2 regions of the Enterobacter roggenkampii genome follow, and region 2 is predicted to be linked to the other one. Evidence: predicted binding sites of a transcription regulator. Region 2 holds the regulator's gene; the other holds the start of a gene.

Region 1 (10,964 bases), 1.5 Mb from region 2:
CTGGGCGCCTTCTTCAACACCAACGGCAGCGTTGCAGCCTTCCTGCTGGCGATATTTAACCTCGGAATTGCCACCCTGCTGTACATGCCGTTCGTGGCGATTGCGAACAAAGCCGCCACCATCATTGATGAAGAAGAGAGCGAAGAGGATATCGCCCTCTCACTGAAATTCTAAGATTGACGGCGCGGGGAAACCCGCGCCAGCCACAAGGAGCTTAAAGATGTTAGATTTGGATAATATTGTCGCAGACGACGCCGTCGAGAACGATCTCGAAGAAGTGGTGATGGGGCTTATCATCAACTCCGGGCAGGCCCGCAGCCTGGCCTACGCCGCGCTGAAGCAGGCCAAGCAGGGGGATTTCGCCGCGGCGAAAACCATGATGGAACAGTCCCGCACGGCGCTGAACGAAGCGCACCTGGTGCAGACAAAGCTGATTGAAAGCGATCAGGGCGAAGGGAAGATGAAGGTCAGCCTGGTGCTGGTCCACGCGCAGGATCACCTGATGACCTCGATGCTGGCACGTGAGCTGGTGGCGGAGCTCATTGAGCTTCACGAGAAGATGCAGTAAGTCAGACTGAGTAGCAGGAGGTCAGCACGATGGAAATTAAAACCGCACTTGAACATCAGCTGTTTAATGGCAAAAATTTTCACGTGGTTATCTACAACAAAACGGAGAGCGCCAGTGGTCTGCATCAGCATGACTACTACGAGTTCACGATTGTTCTGACCGGCCGCTACTACCAGGAGATCAACGGTAAGCGCGTTCTGCTTGAACGAGGGGATTTTGTCTTCCTGCCGATGGGATCTTATCACCAGAGCTTTTACGAATTTGGTGCCACCCGCATTCTGAATGTGGGCGTCAGCAGACGTTTCTTCGAGAAGCACTATCTGCCGCTGGTGCCGTTCTGCTTTGTGGCCTCCCAGGTTTATCGCGTCAAAAACGAGTTCATGACCTGGATTGAAACGGTTATCGCCTCGCTTAACTTCCGAGACAATGAATTTGATGAGTTTATTGAAACGGTGACCTTCTACGTGATGAACCGGCTGCGCCATCATCGTGAAGAGCAGCAGGTGACGGATGATATTCCGCAATGGCTGCGCAGCACCGTTGAGCTGATGCACGATAAAAGCCAGTTCAGCGAAAATGCGCTGGAAAATATGGTCTCCCTGTCGGGCAAATCCCAGGAATATCTGACCCGCGCGACGCAGCGTTATTACCGTAAAACGCCCGTGCAAATTATTAATGAAATCCGCATTAATTTTGCTAAAAAACAGCTGGAAATTACCAACTATTCTGTTACCGATATTGCATACGAGTCAGGATACAGCAGCCCCAGCCTGTTTATTAAAACCTTTAAGAAATTGACGTCATTCACACCGAACAGTTACCGGAAAAATTTGACGGTAATTAATTAACTGTCGGCGGATTACCCGCCACGAATATTGCTTTAATGGCTTGCCCAAATAGCGGGAAGAGCACGCTATACCTTGCAGGCGATTAACCTGATACGCTAAGGGAGATATTATGCAGAAGAAATTAAAAGTCGTAACCATTGGTGGCGGCAGCAGCTATACCCCGGAATTACTCGAAGGTTTCCTGAAACGTTATCATGAATTACCGGTCAGCGAATTATGGCTGGTAGACGTTGAGGAAGGTCAGGAGAAGCTGAATATTATTTTCGACCTGTGCAAGCGCATGGTGGAAAAAGCGGGCGTGCCTCTGACCGTGCATAAAACCCTCGATCGTCGTCTGGCGCTGAAAGATGCGGATTTTGTCACCACCCAGCTGCGCGTCGGCCAGCTGAAAGCGCGTGAGCTGGACGAGCGTATTCCCCTGAGCCACGGGTATCTGGGGCAGGAGACCAACGGCGCGGGCGGCCTGTTTAAAGGCCTGCGCACCATCCCGGTCATTTTCGACATCGTCAAAGACGTGCAGGAGATCTGCCCGAACGCGTGGGTCATTAACTTCACCAACCCGGCCGGTATGGTGACCGAGGCGGTCTATCGTCATACGAACTTCAAGCGCTTTATCGGCGTCTGCAACATTCCGATCGGCATGAAGATGTTTATCCGCGACGTGCTGGCGCTGACCGACAGCGACGATCTCTCCATCGATCTGTTCGGCCTGAACCACATGGTGTTTATTAAAGATGTCATCGTGAACGGGGAATCGCGCTTTGCCGAGCTTCTCGACGGCGTGGCCTCAGGTCGTCTGACGGCGGCATCGGTGAAAAACATCTTTGACCTGCCGTTCAGCGAAGGGCTGATCCGCTCGCTGAATCTGCTGCCTTGCTCGTACCTGCTTTACTACTTCAAGCAGAAAGAGATGCTGGCCATCGAAATGGGCGAGTATTATAAGGGCGGCGCGCGTGCGCAGATCGTTCAGAAGGTCGAAAAGCAGCTGTTCGATTTGTATAAAGACCCGAACCTGAACGTCAAACCGAAAGAGCTGGAGCAGCGCGGCGGGGCCTACTACTCCGATGCGGCGTGTGAAGTGATCAACGCCATCTACAACGACAAGCAGGCTGAGCACTATGTCAACGTCCCGCATCACGGCCATGTCGACAATATTCCGGCTGACTGGGCCGTTGAAATGACCTGCATCCTGGGGCGCGAGGGGGCTAAACCGCATCCCCGTATCACCCACTTCGATGACAAGGTCATGGGGCTGATTCATACCATCAAAGGCTTTGAAGTGGCAGCAAGCAACGCGGCGCTGAGCGGGGAACTCAATGACGTGCTGCTGGCCCTGAACCTCAGCCCGCTGGTGCATTCTGACCGTGACGCGGAGCAGCTGGCCAGCGAGATGATCCTGGCGCATGAAAAATGGCTGCCGAACTTTGCCGCCACGATCGAGAAGCTGAAGTTCAAACAGCAATAAGAGGACGCACAATGGAAAACCTGCTGATCGTTAATGCTGATGATTTTGGTCTCTCGAAAGGTCAGAACTACGGCATTATTGAAGCCTGTCGCCGGGGGATTGTGACCTCTACAACGGCCCTGGTTAACGCTGAGGCGGTTGAACACGCGGCGCAGCTGAGCCGCGAGGTGCCAGAGCTGGGCGTCGGCATGCATTTTGTGCTGACGCTCGGGATGCCGCTTTCGCCAATGCCGGGCCTGACGCGCGACGGCCAGCTGGGTAAATGGATTTGGGAACGGGCGGAGCAGGGTGCTCTGCCGCTCGAAGAGATTGCCCGCGAGCTGGAGTGCCAGTTCAACCGCTTCGTTGATGTGTTTGGTCAGGCGCCGACGCACATCGACAGCCATCACCACGTGCATATGATCCCGGCGATTTTCCCGCTTGTCGCCGGGTTTGCACAGCGCAAAGGCGTGGCGATGCGCGTGGATCGCAATGTGCACGGATTGCCGGACTGCGCTGTTAGATCCACTGAGGGGTTCAGTAGCGCGTTTTACGGAGAAGAGATCAGCGAAGCGCTGTTCCTGAAGGTGCTGGATGATTCCGCTGCCCGCGGTGAAACGTCGGTAGAAGTGATGGCGCATCCTGCCTTTGTCGATAACACCGTGCGTAAAAGTGCCTACTGCTGGCCGCGGCTGGCGGAGCTGGACGTGCTGACGTCGGCCTCGCTGAAATACGCGATTGCCGAACGCGGGTATCGGTTGGGGACGTTCAGGGAGCTGTAAGAGTTGCCGGGTGGCGGCTTCGCCTTACCCGGCCTACGAACGACCTGCTAACTCTTGTAGGCCCGGTAAGGCGAAGCCGCCACCGGGCTTTTTTTACGCCGGAATCTGATCGACCTTGCTGCTTCGCGACCAGACGCGGTGCGCGGCGAGCAAATCAAACAGCTTCGTCATGAAGGCATCGTCAACGTTATCGCCCTCGACAATGCCGTCCTCACCCTGATCGGCCACCTTCAGCTGCGCTTTAAACTGTCGCGCATCGCCGGACAGCGCGATCGGTTTCAGGTGCTTATAGGCTTCCAGCAGATAATAGACGGCGTCGCCGTTGGTCAGCAGACTGGCAAGATCTCCGCCTGGCACAATCACCGCATCGACGGTGAGCGATGGCGCACCGGCAAAGGTCGCCGCGACCGGCAGCACAGAACCATCGTCGGCCGTCACCTCACCCATGCGGGAATAGAGCAGTTTGGCATGCACGCCCTGGGTTTTTAGCGCCTGCATGATCCCCAGCACGTCGCTGGCGCGGGTTTTGTCGTTCAGCAGAATGGCAACCACGCGGCCTTTAATCGAGCCGCCCGGCAACGCATACAGGCTCAGCGACGGATCTTTCTTCACGCCGTTAACCTCTTTCGGCGGAGCGAGGTTACGCTGCTCGTCGGTCAGCGTAATGCCCAGGTTGTCCGCGACGCTCTGGGCAAGCTGAACATCAATATGCGCCAGCTGATCGACCACGCGCTCGCGGATGTAGGTGCGCACCACTTTACTCAGCTCAAAGCTGAAGCCGCCGATGATGTGCTGTTGCTCAATCGGCGTCTGGCTGTTCCAGAACAGGCGAGGGTGGGCGTAATACTCGCCGAACGAGGGGCTGCGCTCGCGAATTTTATTGCCATCGATACGCTCCTGATAGGATTCGAATCCACCGCGTTTCGGTCCGGGAGGCGTTTCACGCGGCCAGTTATCGTTGATGGAGTTCGGCTCATAGTTCGCCGGGTTGGTATCAATATCCTGACGGTGCATCCCGTCGCGCTGGAAGTTGTGGTACGGGCAGGTTGGGCGGTTAATCGGAATTTCGTGGAAGTTCGGCCCGCCCAGACGGCTAATCTGCGTATCGGTATAGGAGAACAGGCGTCCCTGCAGGAGCGGATCGTTGGTGAAGTCCAGCCCCGGCACGATATGCCCCGGGTGGAACGCGGCCTGCTCGTTTTCGGCAAAGAAGTTATCCGGGTTGCGGTTGAGCACCATTTTACCCACCAGCTGCACCGGCACCAGCTCTTCCGGGATCAGCTTCGTCGGGTCCAGAAGGTCGAAATCGAACTTAAATTCGTCCTCTTCCGGGATGAGCTGCAGGCCCAGCTCGTATTCCGGGAAGTCGCCCGCTTCAATGGATTCCCAGAGCTCGCGGCGATGGAAGTCCGGATCGCGCCCGGTCAGCTTCTGCGCCTCGTCCCACACCAGCGAGGCTTTACCCGCCACCGGCTTCCAGTGGAAACGGACAAACGTGGCTTTCCCCTCGGCGTTGATCATTCGGAAGGTATGGATGCCGAACCCCTCCATGGTGCGGTAGCTGCGGGGGATCCCGCGGTCTGACATCGCCCACATCACGTTGTGTAAGGTTTCAGGCTGCAGGGAGACATAGTCCCAGAAGGTGTCGTGCGCACTTTGTCCCTGCGGTATGGCCCAGTGGGGCTCCGGTTTTACCGCATGGACAAAGTCAGGAAATTTATGCGCGTCCTGAATGAAAAACACCGGGGTGTTATTGCCCACCAGATCGAAAATGCCCTCTTCGGTATAAAACTTGGTGGCAAAGCCGCGGATATCACGCACCGTGTCTGCCGAACCTGCGCCACCCTGCACGGTGGAGAAACGCACAAAGACCGGGGTAATTTTATCCGGGTCGGAGAGGAAGTCCGCTTTGGTGATCGCCTTCAGGCTCTTGTAGGGCTGAAAATAGCCGTGCGCAGCGGAACCGCGTGCGTGGACGATGCGTTCCGGTATCCGCTCGTGGTCAAAATGGGTGATTTTTTCCCGCAGAATGAAGTCTTCCAGCAGGGTTGGCCCGCGCGAGCCTGCGCGAAGGGAGTTCTGATCGTCAGCAATGCGCACGCCCTGATTGGTGGTGAGCGCAAAACCTTCGCCGCCTTTACGGTGTGGCTCAAGCGATTTCAGCTTCTCGTTTCCCGTATCCGGGGATTTCATGCTTCCCGGTGCGGTAGGCTGTTCGCCAGGGGCTGATGGGCCCGGCGAGGGGCGGTGAGAGCCGTCAGAAGGGGCGAGAGAGTCCATGCCCGGTTGAGATTCTTCAGTGCCATGAATCGGTGATTGATGTGTTTTATCTTTGTTCGACATTGCACGCTTCTCCTTTATCCATTGCTAAAAACCCTATTAAGGATAGAACAATGTCGTGAGATGGCTCGCGAACTAAGAGTTTTCACATGCCAGCATTAACGAAAGGAGCCATCTCACCCACTCGGAGCGCGACGGAAGGCAGCAGGATCGGCTATCATAGAATTTTCCTGCTTCAAGAATTTGCTTTAGTGAATCCGTCGCTTATGAAACCTCTTCGTCAACAAAACCGCCAGGTTATTAGCTATGTGCCCCGCGTTGAGCCCGCGCCGCCAGACCATGCCCTGAAAGTGGATGGTTTTCGCGATGTGTGGCAGTTACGGGGGAAATTCGTGGCCTTTGTGCTGATCGGCGAGCATTTCCGTCGCTCTCCCACCTTTACGGTGCCGGAGTCCGCACAGCGGTGGGCGATGCAGATCCGCCAGGATGAAGAGGTTGAAGAATAACAGCCATAAAAAAACCGCCTGTTGGCGGTTTTTTTATATCTACAGCGATTAACGATGCGCCAGTTCGGCGTCGTCTTCACTTTCCAGAATCGCTTTGTCGGTCTGCTTCAGCCACTGGCTGGTCAGCGTACCGGCGGTCATGGAGCCGCTGACGTTCAGCGCGGTACGGCCCATGTCGATCAGCGGCTCAACGGAGATCAGCAGCGCGACAAGCGTCACAGGCAGGCCCAGCGCAGGCAGCACAATCAGCGCGGCGAAGGTTGCACCGCCGCCAACACCCGCAACGCCTGCGGAGCTTACGGTAACAATCCCGACCAGCGTGGCGATCCAGACTGGATCCAGCGGGTTAATGCCGACTGTAGGAGCAACCATTACCGCCAGCATCGCCGGATACAGACCCGCACAGCCGTTCTGACCAATAGTGGCACCAAAGGAGGCAGAGAAGCTGGCGATGGATTCAGGCACGCCCAGACGACGAGTCTGTGCTTCAACGTTCAGCGGAATAGACGCGGCGCTGGAACGGCTGGTGAAGGCAAAGGTCAGTACCGGCCAGACCTTACGGAAGTATTTCAGCGGGCTGACGCCGTTCACGCCCAGCAGGATGCCGTGCACCACGAACATAATGCCAAGGCCCAGGTAAGAGGCGACAACGAAGCTGCCCAGCTTAATGATGTCCTGCAGGTTAGAGCCGGCAACCACTTTGGTCATCAGCGCCAGCACGCCGTAAGGGGTGAGCTGCATGACCAGACGAACCAGCTTCATCACCCAGCTTTGCAGGGTATCAATCGCGGTCAGCACGCGTTCGCCTTTTGGCGCATCGTCTTTCAGCAGCTTCAGCGCCGCCACGCCCAGGAACGCGGCGAAAATAACCACGCTGATGATGGAGGTTGGGCTCGCACCGGTCAGGTCAGCAAACGGGTTCTTCGGAATGAAGGAGAGCACCATCTGCGGCACGGTCAGGTCAGCTACTTTACCCACGTAGTTGGTCTGAATCGCAGTCAGACGCGCCGTTTCAGCGGTCCCCTGAACCAGACCCTCTGCGGTCAGGCCAAACAGGTTAGTGACCAGCACACCCACCAGCGCGGCAATCAGCGTGGTGAACAGTAGCGTACCAATGGTCAGGAAACTGATTTTTCCCAACTGGGTCGCGTTATGCAGGCGGGCAACGGCGCTCAGAATAGAGGCGAACACCAGCGGCATAACGATCATCTGCAGCAGCTGAACATAGCCGTTACCGACAATGTTGAACCACTGAATGGAATCTTTCAGTACTGGATTATCGGAGCCATAAATAGCCTGTAATGCCAGACCAAATACGACACCCATGGCCAGACCAACCAGCACCTTTTTCGCCAGGCTCCACTGTTTATGGCGAGCCTGCGCGAGAAGCAATAGCAATACAACGAACACAACGACGTTCGCGATGAGTGGAAAATTCATCCCCGTTCTCCTGATTTATTATCGGGTCGGTTTTTACCGATCCTGTTGGCGGAAGGTTAGCAGAAGTGTGATGTCGCGCTTATATCCAAATGGAATGGGTTATGACAAATGGGATAGTTTTGTTGGTTTACTGTTCAATCTGGTGGTGAATAAAGCGATTGAACTGAAATTGTAGCGAATTAATCATCTGGGAAGACCAGCGGACTGCACTGTTTTCGGGCAACGTTTGCGGCATCCAGACGGCGTAAGCAAACAGCGCCATGCACAAGACGCGCTCAAGCTGGTTCCCTTTCTGCGGTGCCAGGATAGGAAAACGGAAGCGCCAGCGGCAGGGCCACAGCAGAGGTACGCCCGCGGGCGTCAGCATATCGGCCAGAATATGGCTCAGATAGCCCAGCACCATCCCCTGAATGGCATCGGCGGGGACGATCCAGCTTTCGGGCACTTTTAAATAGAAAAGCGTCAGCAGGCCAAACACGGCCAGCAGGCTGTGCGTAAACCCCCGGTGGCCGAACGCGCGGGCGATGGGTTTTGACACCCACTTCAGGCGCTGACCGAGGAAGGACTTGGGATGGTCAATATCGGGCAGCAGACAGGTCAAAACGGCGGAAGGGACGATATGCCACCAGTCCCCCTGTGCCAGCACGGGGGTGAGTTCAGCGTTTTTGGCAAATACTGCGCACGCGATAGAAAAAAGCAGGTGGCCTTCCGCCGTCATGATAAAACCCATAAAACTGTCAATTCATACAGTATAGGGTTTTTGTACAGTAGGCGGAAGAGGTGACGGTGTAACTGTTTGTCACAAACCGGAGGAGGGGCTTAACCGCCCCGCAGGTGATGCGCCGTGAGTTCTGCCAGTGAAATCAGCTTCGCATCGGCAAGGGCAAACCGGGGATCGTGGCGGCCTTCTTCCGCAGGCACCACAATGGAGCGCATCCGCGCGGCTTTAGACGCTATCATGCCGTTAACGGAATCTTCCAGCGCAACGCAGTTGAGGGGATCCACGCCGAGCTTAGCGGCACAGTCGAGATAGACCTGCGGGTGCGGCTTGCTGTAAGGCAATTTCTCAGCGGACGCCAGCGCGTCGAAACTGTCGCGCAGTTCAAACATGATGAGCACTTTTTCCAGCATATGCAGCGGTGACGCCGAGGCCAGGCCGACCTTGAGCCCCTGGGCTTTACACAGCGCGACGGCCTCACGTACGCCGGGCAGCAGCGGCTTGCTCTCTTCTACCAGCGAAATGGCGCGGCTGATAATGCGCGCGGTCACTTCATCACGACCCGGTCCAGCCCACGGCTGTTGGGCAAACCACAGGTCAACCACCATATCGATGCGCAGGCCCAGCGTATCGGGAAGTTCATTACGGCGGCTGATGTCCACGCCCAGGCTGGCCATGACCTCCAGTTCGGCGCGATCCCACAACGGTTCGGAATCGATCAGTAATCCATCCATGTCAAAAATTGCGGCAAGAATTTGGCGCGGTGTCGACATCACAACGTCTCCTTATCCAGGGTGTTCGACAGACGATAAGTGCTAAGCACACTCTGCAATTTAGCATATTGCTTTTAAAGAGCGGGCGAAATTGATGACCAGCAGGTAGACTTAGGCACAAATAACGCGTCTTTATGAAGAGGAACTGATGACGTATCAACAAGCTGGACGCATTGCGGTCTTAAAACGTATTGCTGGCTGGGTGATTTTTATTCCTGCCGTCATTTCTACGCTGATTTCTGTACTCAAATTTATGTACGATCACAGCGAAAAACAGCCGGGTATCAATGCAGTTATGCTTGATTTTGCGCATGTGATGATTGAGATGATGCGTTTTAATACGCCATTCTTGAATGTCTTCTGGTTTAACTCACCGACCCCGGATTTTCAGCATCAGCTGAATATCGGCTTTTGGGTGATCTACGCCCTGATCTTTGTTGCGCTGGCGCTGCAGGCCTCTGGCGCGCGAATGAGCCGTCAGACGCGCTTCTTACGCGAGGGCGTTGAGGACCAGCTCATTCTGGAACAGGCCAAAGGCCCGGAAGGCATGAGCCGGGAGCAGATTGAATCCCGCATTGTTGTGCCGCGCCACACCATTTTCCTGCAAATCTTCCCGCTCTATATCCTTCCCGTGACTATCATTGTGGCAGGATACTTCTTCTTCTCACTGCTCGGTTTTCTGTAACCGATACGGGTGGCGGCAAAGCCACCCGTTCGCGTCTCAGGCGGCAAGCATGCGCTCAAGCGCCCGCTGGGCGTTAACCAGGTGTTCCCCACCAAAAAGTATGGCGCGGTTCATCAGCGTATAAAGCTGATACACCGGTTGACGATCGAGGAAGCCGGGCGGCAGGGGCGAAACCGACTGATACCCGTCGTATATCTGCGGCGGTTGTTCAGGATGCAGCGGCAGCATGGCAAGATCGCACTCACGGTCGCCCCAGTAGCAGGCCGGGTCGAAGATATAGGGGCCGTTGGGCCCCAGCGCGCAGTTATCGGACCACAAATCACCGTGGAGCAGAGACGCCTGAGGCTGGTGGGAGGCCAGGCGCTGCTGCACGTGCTCGACGATGGCATCAATATTGCCAAACTCCAGCCCTTTCTCGGCGGCAAGCTCAAGCTGCCAGCCAATGCGCTGCTCGGCAAAAAACGTCGACCAGCGACGCTGCCAGGCATTGGGCTGTGGCGTGGTGGAGAGATCGTTGTCAAAATCAAGGCCAAACTGCGGCTGGTCGCTCCACTGATGGAGGCGCGCTAGCTGCTGGCCAAGAATGAAAGCGTTATGGGCATCCAGCGGACGGGCGGGGAGATATTCCATGACCAGAAAACTGTAATCGCGGTCGCTACCGACGGCCAGAACCTGCGGGACCGTCACCGTTTTACTGCGCGACAACAGCTCCAGCTGATCGGCTTCGGCGGTAAATATCGGAAGCAGCTCGCGTTCATCGCATTTTACGAAGAGATCGCGCCCTGCGTAGCGTAAATGCCACGCGGCGTGGATCTCTCCGCCTGGCAGTTCGTTACGCAGTTCAATTTCACCTTCACCCAGCTGCTCACTTAAAAGATGACTGATAGCCTGCCACATGTTGACTCTCCCATGTTGTCTGC
Region 2 (10,964 bases):
TCTGTTCTAAGCCAGGCTGCCGGAAAAGTTACAACTCTGTGACGAACCCCTCAATACCTTAGTAACGGAAGCGGTTATTGCGCTGATAACTGGGCACTTTTGGCGATTTAATCGCCCGTATCACCCATACCACCGCCACGGCCAGCAGTAACCACGGCAGCAGTTTGATCGTCAGGGCAAACAATCCGCCAATAAACATGACGACCGTCGCCACCACGATAGCCGCCAGAATGCCGAGCAGCGAAATGCCCGTTGCTAACAGCATGACAAAAAAGCCAATCACAAAAAGTAGTTCCAGCATGGTGCTCTCCCACGAGTTCCCGAATGATGCAGCAAACATTACAAGAATCATGCCAGACATAACGTGTTGTTCTTAAAGCAAAACGCCCCGCGAGAATTCGCAGGGCGTGGTGAATTTGACGAACTTTTAGCGAAAGTTATCGCTTGTCCGCCACCAGGCGCAACGCATGTTCCAGCACCTCAATATCGGCCCCGGCTTTATGGGCGTTTTCGCTCAGGTAGCGACGCCACTGACGCGCGCCCGGAATGCCCTGGAACAGCCCAAGCATATGGCGAGTGATATGGCCGAGATACGTACCGTTGCTCAGCTCGCGTTCAATGTAAGGATACATCGCACGCACGACGCCAACCGGATCGGTGTCTGCACCTTCGATGCCAAAGATTTCGCGATCGACCGTCGCCAGAATGCCCGGGTTCTGATACGCCTCGCGCCCGACCATCACCCCATCCATATGTTCAAGATGCGCTTTGGCCTCTTCCAGCGACTTGATGCCGCCGTTAATGGACATGGTCAGGTGAGGGAAGTCACGCTTCAGCTGATACACGCGCGGGTAGTCCAGCGGCGGGATTTCACGGTTCTCTTTCGGGCTCAGGCCGGAGAGCCAGGCTTTTCGCGCATGGATGATGAACATCTCGCATTCGCCCTTGCCGGAGACCGTATTGATGAAATCGCACAGGAATTCGTAGCTGTCCTGGTCGTCAATGCCGATGCGGGTTTTGACCGTCACCGGAATGGAAACGACGTCGCGCATCGCCTTGATACAGTCCGCCACCAGCTGCGCGTTCCCCATCAGGCAGGCGCCGAACATGCCGTTTTGCACGCGATCGGACGGGCAGCCAACGTTGAGGTTGATCTCGTCGTAGCCGCGCGCTTCAGCCAGCTTCGCGCACTGCGCCAGGGCGGCCGGATCGCTGCCGCCCAGCTGCAGGGCAACCGGATGCTCTTCTTCGCTATAGGCCAGATAGTCGCCCTTGCCGTGAATGATTGCGCCTGTGGTCACCATTTCGGTGTACAGCAGCGTATGGCGGGAGAGCTGGCGCAGGAAATAGCGGCAGTGTCTGTCCGTCCAGTCGAGCATCGGCGCAATGGAAAAACGGTGTGCAGGGAAAGCGGTCTGTAATTCTGACGACATGGCGAAGTTTTAAGCATCTGGTGGAAAAGGGGCGCTACTATAGCACAAAGAAAAGCCGGAGGCGCAGCGCCTCCGGTGGACTTTAGAACGTCATGCTCAGCTGAGCCCCTGCGCCCCAGGTTTCGTCTTCACCGTACAGGCCCATCAGGTCAACATGCACGGTGCTAAACGGCGCGAAACCGACACCGCCGGTAAAGACATTGCTGTCGTTACCCTTCACGTCGGCACGATAACCCGCACGCACCGCCAGCCAGCTCAGCGGCGTCACCTCGGCACCGACACCCACGTATTGCGACGTATCTTCGCTCTTGAAGCCTTTGGTTTCGGTCAGATCGCCATCGGCGGTCAGCGTCACCAGGTCGTTGTGCCAGGCAGCACCGGCGGTCACCAGCGGACGGATCTGGTAGGTGTCTTTATAGCTCACCACTTCTCCCGTACGGCCGTTGCGAATACGGATGTCTTTGGTGTCGATATCACGCGACATCAGGTTTTGTCCGCTCACGCCCACGGTCCAGTGTTCGCCGAAATCGGCCGCAATACCGGCATCCACGTTGAAGCCCGTATCGTCAGTGCGGTAGCGGCTGTCGTTCCACTTGTTACTGTCGTAATCGTAGATTGACGTGGTGTAGTTATAGACCCAGGTTTTTTGCAGTTTTGGCGTAACCCCCACGGAAACCGGGACGCCACCCAGATCGAACTGACGGGCAACAGCAACACCGTAATCGGAGACTATCGCCGCCCGGCCGGATGCCGTTGAGTTGAGGTTTTTGGTGATCTGATCCGTACCATTCAGCGCAGCGTCCAGCGCGACACCGGCAGCCACGACATTGCTTCGTTGAATACGGCGAAGGTAATCAATATCTTGCTGATCGATAGACGAGCTCACCCGGCCATGGGCATAGCCTTTCGCCATGAAGGCTACCGAAAGGACATCGTTAGGGATACTCACCGCAAGCCCTGCCCCTGCCGTTGCGCGTGCGGTTTTGCCTTTGAGATAGTCCAACTCATCGGCCAGATCTTTGGCCGCGCCCTGGAATTGATTAATGGAACCTAATGGATTGGTGATAATTTCTCGTGGCGTGAGATTATCAACCACATCCTTGTAGTGATTAATTTTGTCGTTGATGTTATCAATCTCGTCCTGAAGATTGTCTTCATCCGTGATTTGCGCGCCAACCGAAGGCAATATGACCGTCACATCATCGTCCGGCTTTGCCTTTGCCAGCAGCGCGGGGTTGATTAACGCCCCACTACCATAGCTCCCCGAAGCCACGCCGGTGCCACCCATTGCGTCGCTGCGTGATTCTGTCCAGGTATTGGCTGCTCCCGCCTGATTTGCCATAAACAAGGAGACAGCAATGCTAACCACCGAAAATTTAAAATTTTTTTTCACAGTATGCCCGTTATAGTCTGTTATGAAATAACCCCTGTCTGTTATCACCCAAACAGGAACGAACTATTGCTGTGAATAAGTAGTAAAAGACCCGCTATTTCTTTCCCTAAGTAAAACTCCCTTACGGCCTGTTATATTTTGTGACGGCCCTCAATATTTATAGAAGAGGAAATTATTTTTTCCCAGGTTTTCCATCATGCGGCCCAAAAAACTGCGGGGGATGATCTACCCAGCGATCTTCCCGCGTGGCGGCATACACGGGGTTGAGCGGGTAGTAGATACGGTTGTGCTTCTTGTTGGCCTCGCCAACGACCAGGAGCTGAACCTCATCGTCCGTGTTGTTGATAAAGGTATGACAGATGCCGGTTCCGGCGGGAAAACCTACGCTGTCGCCAGGCTCCAGCTTCCACAAGTAGCCGTTAATCCAGGCTTCAGGGTAGCCTTCGAGCACGTAAACAAACTCTTCTTCGTCGCTCTCCGCATGCGGATAGGACGTTCTGCGCCCAGGCGGCAGGCGCTCATGATGGATGCCAATACGCCCGAGCCCAAGCTTGCGAGCCAGCGGAGCACCAATGGAAAACAGCTCATCGCTGTCGGGGTAGGTCGAGTCATCCGCGCCTTCCACGTCGCGCCAGTGTCGAATGCAGTCAGGTCTTTTCATTCTGGTTCTCCCGGTTTTCGATGGGTCAGGTATAGCACAGACTGGCGGATCTCGGTGTTTTTAGCAGAACATGATAAAGTGAAGGTTTTCCGTCCTATAACATCCGGGGTGCTACATGGATAAGTCCACAAAAGAGCTGTTAGCGCAGGCCGAAAAGCTGTGTGCGCAACGCAATGTGCGCCTGACTCCGCAGCGCCTTGAAGTATTACGTCTGATGAGCCTGCAGCAGGGTGCCATCAGCGCCTACGATCTGCTGGATCTACTCCGCGAAAGCGAGCCGCAGGCAAAGCCGCCGACGGTCTATCGCGCGCTGGATTTCCTGCTTGAACAAGGGTTCGTGCACAAGGTGGAATCCACCAACAGCTATGTGCTATGCCATCTGTTCGATCAGCCCACCCACACATCGGCGATGTTTATCTGTGACCGCTGCGGCGTGGTGAAAGAAGAGGCTGCGGAAGGCGTGGAAGATATTATGCATACGCTGGCAGCGAAAATGGGCTTTGCCCTGCGTCATAACGTGATTGAAGCGCACGGGCTCTGTTCCGCGTGCGTGGAGGTGGAAGCCTGTCGCCATCAGGACGCGTGTCAGCACGACCACTCTATCCTGGTGAAGAAAAAGCCGCGTTAGCGGCAAAAGAAAAGGCGGCTCATGGCCGCCCTCAGGGTGTACTTCCTTATACTTTCGGGTGTAGCCCGGTTACCAGCGGTAGTCGTTGCGTTTTTCCCAGTCGCCCACTTCTTTTTCCGCCTGGTCTTTTGCGTAGCCGTAACGCTCCTGGATTTTACCGACAAGCTGATCGCGTTTACCTTCGATGACGGTCATGTCGTCATCCGTCAGCTTACCCCACTGTTCTTTCGCTTTACCTTTGAACTGCTTCCAGTTGCCGCCGATTTCGTCTTTATTCATCATCGTGTCCTCTTCGTTAAGCGTCGGGTCGTAACGTCCGTTACGTTCTTTTCTGCTGGACGTGATAATTATTGTAGTTAAGGATTCCGTGGTTAATTTCATATTCGGAATCTTTAACCGTCACGATATATCGGAGCGCGAGGGAAACCAGGTATTGTTTTGCCAGTGCCGGTGCCAGATAAACGCCAGCGATAACCCGCGCAGCGAGAGGAAGACGGCCAGGGCCAGCCACAGGCCATGATTACCCAGCCAGGGGAGCGTCAGCAGCGTCAGGCCAAATCCGGCCGCCGCGACAGCCATACTGTTGCGCATTTCGGCTCCGCGCGTCGCCCCAATAAACATGCCGTCCAGCAGATAACACCAGACGCCAACCACCGGTAAGACGACTTGCCAGATGAGATAGTGGCTCGCCAGCTCGCGCAGCGCAGGGAGAGAGGTAAGCAATGCAACGATTTGCTCACCGAAGCAGGCGTAAACCAGACCAAAGGCCAGCGCCACCAGCCCCGACTGACGGCAGGCAGCCCGCCACACCTCCCGAAGCTGCCCGCTTTCGCGCGCGCCGTACGCCTGCCCGGAATGCGCTTCGACCGCGTAGGCAAATCCGTCCAGCGCATAGGCGGTAAAGGTCAGAAGCGTCAACAATACCGCATTCACCGCAACGATTTCCGGCCCCAGTCGAGCCCCGAAAACCGTCAGCGCACCGAAGCAGAGCTGAAGAAGAAGCGAGCGCAACATGATGTCACGGTTGAGCGCCAGCAGCTTACGGATATTGCCGCGCCATGCGGTTTTGAGCAGCGCCAGGGAGATCCCGCGCATGGCCAGCACACGCCGGACCATCCACAAGCCAATGATAAAGGTCCCGTATTCGGCAATCGCCGTCGCCAGCGCCGCGCCCTGCACGTTCATATGCAGACCCATGACCAGCCAGACGTCCAGAACAATGTTGAGCAGGTTACCCACCACCAGCAAAATCACGGGCGCGCGGGCGTACTGCACGCCCAGTAGCCACCCCAGCAGAACCAGGTTTGCCAGCGAGGCGGGTGCGCTGAGCCAGCGGATTTCCAGGAACCGTCGCGCCTGCGCCAGTACCGCTTCGCTGCCACCGACGATATGAAGCGCAAGATCGATCAGGGGGGCCCGCAATACAACGATTAACGCACCCGCGCCAAGCGCGAGGATCAGCGGCTGCACCAGTGCGCGCGCCAGACGCAGCGGATCTTTCGCGCCATAAGCCTGTGCGGTAAGACCGGTGGTACTCATGCGCAAAAAGAGCAGCAGCATAAACAGGAAGCTGGTTGCCGTCGCGCCAATCGCCACGCCGCCAAGATAAACCGGTGAATCAAGATGGCCTATAACGGCAGTATCAACCAGCCCCAGCAAGGGCACGGTAATATTGGAGAAAATCATCGGCAGAGCAAGACGCCACAATGCCTTATCGGATGCCGTCAGCAGTGACATGAAAGATACCGGGAGTGGGGAATGAATCAGGCTACAGCGGTGCCATAGCCTGTCAGGAAGAGATTACAGCCATTCACCGTTGCGAATCACGCCTACCGCCAGACCTTCAATAGAGAAGCTCTGTTCGCGGAGGTCGACCACAATCGGGGTGAACTCGCTGTTTTCGGGCAGCAACTGAACAGTGTTACCCTGCTTTTTCAGACGCTTAACGGTCACTTCGTCATCAATGCGTGCGACCACGACCTGGCCGTTTCGCACGTCCTGGGTTTTATGCACCGCAAGCAGATCGCCATCAAGAATGCCGATGTCTTTCATCGACATGCCGCTGACGCGCAGCAGGAAATCAGCGCTCGGTTTGAACATGCCGGGATCGACCTGGTAGTGACCTTCAATATGCTGTTGTGCCAGCAGCGGCTCACCTGCAGCAACACGCCCTATCAGCGGAATGCCCGTCTCTTCTTCCACCAGCAGGCGGATACCACGCGACGCGCCTGACACAATCTCAATCACACCCTTACGCGCCAGCGCTTTCAGGTGTTCCTCGGCAGCATTCGGAGAACGGAAGCCCAGACGCTGCGCGATTTCCGCACGCGTGGGTGGCATACCCGTCTGGCCGATATGATCCCGAATGAGATCAAACACCTCTTGCTGCCTGGTCGTTAACGCTTTCATTCCGCCCCCTGGGTGTATATACAGTTATGCTGTGAGTATATACAGTCAAAGGCGATTTTGGAACCAAAAACTGCACAAAAAACCAGGGACTTAATTATTCCTCGAGGCTCATAGGAAATGTGACCAAAGCAGGGTGACCCAGGTGATAACGGCAGTGATAATCGCCAGCAACACGGCAGCAGAGCCCATGTCTTTTGCACGGCCAGAAAGCTCATGGAAATCGGAACCAATGCGATCAACAACGGCCTCAATAGCGCTATTAAGAATTTCCACTATCATCACCAGAAGTACGGAACCGATAAGCAGTACGCGGGTAATCGCATCAACATCAAGGAAACAGGCGACGATCACCGCGATGATTGCGGCGACGCCCTCCTGGCGAAAAGCGGCTTCGTTGACCCATGCGGCACGGAAACCTTTCCATGAATAGCCGGCGGCTTTGATGATACGCGTTAACCCAGTGGTATTATTGGCCATTAAAAGAACCTTTTTTAAAAAAGAGCGTCATTAACATGAGGCGGAGCGCGTTTCGCTACAGCCTGAAGTATGACGGGTAACAACAGAAATTTTGCGCGCTTTCTGTTATCCTTGCGCCGCAATTGCATTATTAACCAGAGGCTTTACATCGTTTATGTCCGGCTGGCCACGAATTTACTACAAATTACTTAATTTACCATTAAGCATCCTGGTAAAAAGCAAGTCTATCCCAGCAGAACCCGCGCTGGAACTGGGGCTCGATACGTCGCGCCCTATTATGTACGTTTTGCCTTATAACTCGAAGGCAGACTTACTGACGCTTCGCGCCCAGTGTCTGGCGCATGACTTACCTGACCCGCTTGAACCGCTGGAAGTTGACGGTACGCTGCTGCCGCGCTACGTCTTCATCCACGGCGGGCCGCGCGTATTTACCTATTACACGCCGAAAGAAGAGTCCATCAAGCTGTTCCATGACTATCTCGACCTGCACCGCAGCAACCCCGAGCTGGATGTGCAGATGGTGCCGGTATCGGTGATGTTTGGTCGTCGTCCGGGTCGTGAAAAAGGCGAAGAGAATCCGCCGCTGCGCATGCTTAACGGCATCCAGAAGTTCTTCGCGGTCTCCTGGCTGGGACGCGACAGCTTTGTGCGTTTCTCCCCTTCCGTTTCGCTGCGTCGCATGGCGGACGAGCACGGCACCGACAAGATCATCGCGCAAAAACTGGCGCGCGTGGCGCGTATGCACTTCGCTCGTCAGCGCCTGGCGGCCGTAGGGCCACGCCTCCCGGCGCGTCAGGATCTGTTCAACAAGCTGTTGGCTTCAAAAGCGATCGCCCGCGCCGTTGAAGACGAAGCGCGCAGCAAGAAAATTTCGCATGAGAAAGCTCAGCAGAACGCCATTGCGCTGATGGAAGAGATCGCAGCGAACTTCTCTTACGAGATGATTCGCCTGTCCGATCGTATTCTCGGCTTTACCTGGAACCGCCTGTATCAGGGCATCAACGTCCATAACGCCGAGCGCGTGCGTCAGCTGGCGCACGATGGCCATGAGATTGTCTATGTCCCCTGCCACCGCAGCCACATGGACTACCTGCTCCTTTCCTACGTGCTCTATCACCAGGGGCTGGTGCCACCGCACATCGCAGCCGGTATCAACCTGAACTTCTGGCCCGCGGGCCCGATTTTCCGTCGCCTGGGCGCGTTCTTTATTCGTCGTACCTTCAAGGGCAACAAGCTCTACTCCACCGTGTTCCGCGAGTATCTGGGCGAGCTGTTCAGCCGCGGCTATTCCGTGGAATACTTCGTGGAGGGCGGTCGTTCCCGTACAGGTCGTCTGCTCGATCCGAAGACCGGCACGCTGTCGATGACCATCCAGGCCATGCTGCGCGGAGGTACCCGTCCGATCACGCTGGTGCCTATCTACATCGGCTACGAGCACGTGATGGAAGTGGGCACGTACGCGAAAGAGCTGCGTGGCGCGACCAAAGAGAAAGAGAGCCTGCCGCAGATGCTGCGCGGCTTGAGCAAGCTGCGCAATCTCGGTCAGGGCTACGTGAACTTCGGCGAGCCGATGCCGCTGATGACCTACCTGAACCATCACGTGCCGGAGTGGCGCGAGTCCATCGATCCTATCGAAGCGGTGCGTCCGGCCTGGCTAACGCCAACGGTTAACGGCATCGCGTCCGAGCTGATGGTGCGCATTAACAACGCCGGTGCGGCTAACGCCATGAACCTGTGCTGTACGGCGCTGCTGGCTTCACGTCAGCGCTCGCTGACCCGTGAACAGCTCACGGAGCAGCTGGATTGCTATCTGGACATGATGCGTAACGTGCCGTATTCGGTTGACTCGACCGTGCCTTCTGCAACCGCCAGTGAACTTATCGATCACGCGTTGCAGATGAACAAGTTTGAAGTGGAGAAGGACACGATCGGCGACATCATCATTCTGCCGCGCGAGCAGGCGGTGCTGATGACCTACTACCGCAACAACATCACGCATATGCTGATGCTGCCGTCGCTCATGGCCGCCATTATTACCCAGCATCGTCATATCTCCCGTCAGGAGCTATTGCGCCATCTTGAGACCATCTATCCAATGCTGAAAGCGGAGCTGTTCCTGCGCTGGAGTAAGGATGAGCTGGCGACAGAACTGGATAAGATGACGGAAGAGATGCGTCGCCAGGGGCTGATTACCCTGAACAACGACGAGCTGCACATCAATCCGTCACGCTCCCGCACCCTGCAGCTGCTGGCGGCCGGTGCGCGCGAAACGCTGCAGCGCTACGCCATCACGTTCTGGCTGCTGAGCGCGAACCCGTCCATCAACCGCGGTACGCTGGAGAAAGAGAGCCGGACGCTGGCCCAGCGCCTGTCCGTTCTGCACGGTATTAACGCCCCTGAATTCTTCGACAAAGCGGTCTTCAGTTCTCTGGTGCTGACGCTGCGCGATGAAGGCTTCATCAGCGATACGGGTGATGCCGAGCCGGAAGAGACGTTGAAGGTGTACCAGATGCTGGCAGAGCTGATTACCTCGGACGTGCGCTTAACGATTGAGAGCGCCACGCAGGGCGAGTAACACAATGCCGGGTTATGGCCCGGCCTGACGCCCTGGATAATAAAAAGGCCCGGTAAGCGCTGACGCTACCGGGCCTTTTTTTTCCTTGTTAAATCATTGCATTTAGCTGAGCAGCGTAAAGGCAATCATCCCGACAATTGCACCCGTCGTGCCGAGGATAGTTTCCATCAGCGTCCAGGTTTTCAGGGTTTGCGCTTCGGTGGCACCGGTAAACTTACCGAACAGCCAGAAGCCGGCGTCGTTAACGTGAGAGACCACAATCGAACCGCCCGCGATACAGATAGAGAGCGCGGCCATCTGGGCACCGGAGTAGTTCAGCTGTTCAATCACCGGCATCACCAGACCCACGGCGGTTAAACACGCCACGGTGGCGGAACCCTGGATGATACGCACCGCCGCAGCCAGCACAAAGCAGGTGACCGCAATCGGCAAGCCCATCCCGGTCAGCGCTTCGCCCAGAGCCGGGCCCACGCCGGAATCCACCAGCACCTGCTTGAACACGCCGCCTGCACCGATAACCAGCAGGATAATCCCCGCAGGCTGCAGCGCCGCACCGCAGATCTCCATCACCCGGTCTTTTGGCATCCCCTGACGCATCGCCAGACCGTAAATCGCCACCAGGCACGCCACCAGGATCGCCGTGAACGGATGACCAATGAACTCAAACCATTCGTAGGCGGTAGAACCGACCGGCACAAAGCGCGCGGCGATGGTTTTCAGGCCCACGAGCACCAGCGGCAGCAGGATCAGCGACAGGCTGAAGCCAAAGGATGGCATTTTGCCCTCGCCCAGGTGCGGCTCGGTAATGTCGTCCGGAATGTGCAGCTCAACGTAACGGCTGATGAAGTTGCCCCACAGCGGACCGGCGATAATCATCCCCGGGATTGCCGCGCACAGGCCAATCAGGATCATCCAGCCAAAGTCGGCGTGCATCTGGGAAGCCAGCAGCATCGGGGCAGGCCCCGGCAGCAGAAACGCTGCGGCTGCCGCCACGCCCGCAAACAGCGGAATGACCAGCTTCACGAGGTTAGTGCCGGTATGGCGCGCCATGGAGAATGCGACGCTTATCAACAGCACAACGGCCACTTCGAAGAACAGCGGCAGCGCGCAAATCAGACCGGCCAGGCCAATCGCGTAATGCGCACGGCTGTGGCCGAAGGATTTCAGCATCTTGACGGCAATCTGGTCGACCGCGCCCGTCTCGTGCAAAATCTTGCCAAACATCGCGCCCAGCGCGACCACAATCGCCAGGAAGCCCAGCGTACCGCCCATCCCTTTTTCCATTGTCGCGGCGATCTTGTCGAGCGGCATACCGGAAAAGAGACCAGCACCAATAGAAACCACCATCAAAGCAACAAAGGCATGCATGCGCGCCTTCATCACTAAAA

Evidence for each region. Region 2 encodes LexA, which represses DNA repair genes until DNA is damaged. Its sites were predicted from a motif close to TNCTGTATGTACATACAGNA; they were not measured.
Region 1: BFV67_RS08650 (metal-dependent hydrolase) is a predicted target of LexA. The motif match lies at 8,601-8,620, and genes of this name have one in related genera.

The regions. Positions count from the first base shown of each region.
Region 1 is NZ_CP017184.1:1,843,830-1,854,793, forward strand. Features, by position in the region: gene chbC (PTS N,N'-diacetylchitobiose transporter subunit IIC) at 1-174, shown strand, start outside; gene chbA (PTS N,N'-diacetylchitobiose transporter subunit IIA) at 221-568, shown strand; gene chbR (transcriptional regulator ChbR) at 598-1,416, shown strand; gene BFV67_RS08625 (6-phospho-beta-glucosidase) at 1,526-2,881, shown strand; gene chbG (chitin disaccharide deacetylase) at 2,893-3,642, shown strand; gene katE (catalase HPII) at 3,736-5,985, opposite strand; gene cedA (cell division activator CedA) at 6,153-6,428, shown strand; gene tcyP (cystine/sulfocysteine:cation symporter) at 6,477-7,868, opposite strand; gene BFV67_RS08650 (metal-dependent hydrolase) at 7,996-8,586, opposite strand; gene hxpB (hexitol phosphatase HxpB) at 8,688-9,359, opposite strand; gene BFV67_RS08660 (YniB family protein) at 9,508-10,044, shown strand; gene BFV67_RS08665 (fructosamine kinase family protein) at 10,081-10,941, opposite strand.
Region 2 is NZ_CP017184.1:315,750-326,713, reverse strand. Features, by position in the region: gene pspG (envelope stress response protein PspG) at 59-301, opposite strand; gene dusA (tRNA dihydrouridine(20/20a) synthase DusA) at 438-1,433, opposite strand; gene BFV67_RS01480 (conjugal transfer protein TraF) at 1,516-2,826, opposite strand; gene BFV67_RS01475 (cupin domain-containing protein) at 2,999-3,487, opposite strand; gene zur (zinc uptake transcriptional repressor Zur) at 3,603-4,115, shown strand; gene BFV67_RS01465 (CsbD family protein) at 4,185-4,394, opposite strand; gene dinF (MATE family efflux transporter DinF) at 4,515-5,852, opposite strand; gene lexA (transcriptional repressor LexA) at 5,916-6,524, opposite strand; gene BFV67_RS01450 (diacylglycerol kinase) at 6,633-7,001, opposite strand; gene plsB (glycerol-3-phosphate 1-O-acyltransferase PlsB) at 7,156-9,576, shown strand; gene gntU (gluconate transporter) at 9,679-10,964, opposite strand, start outside.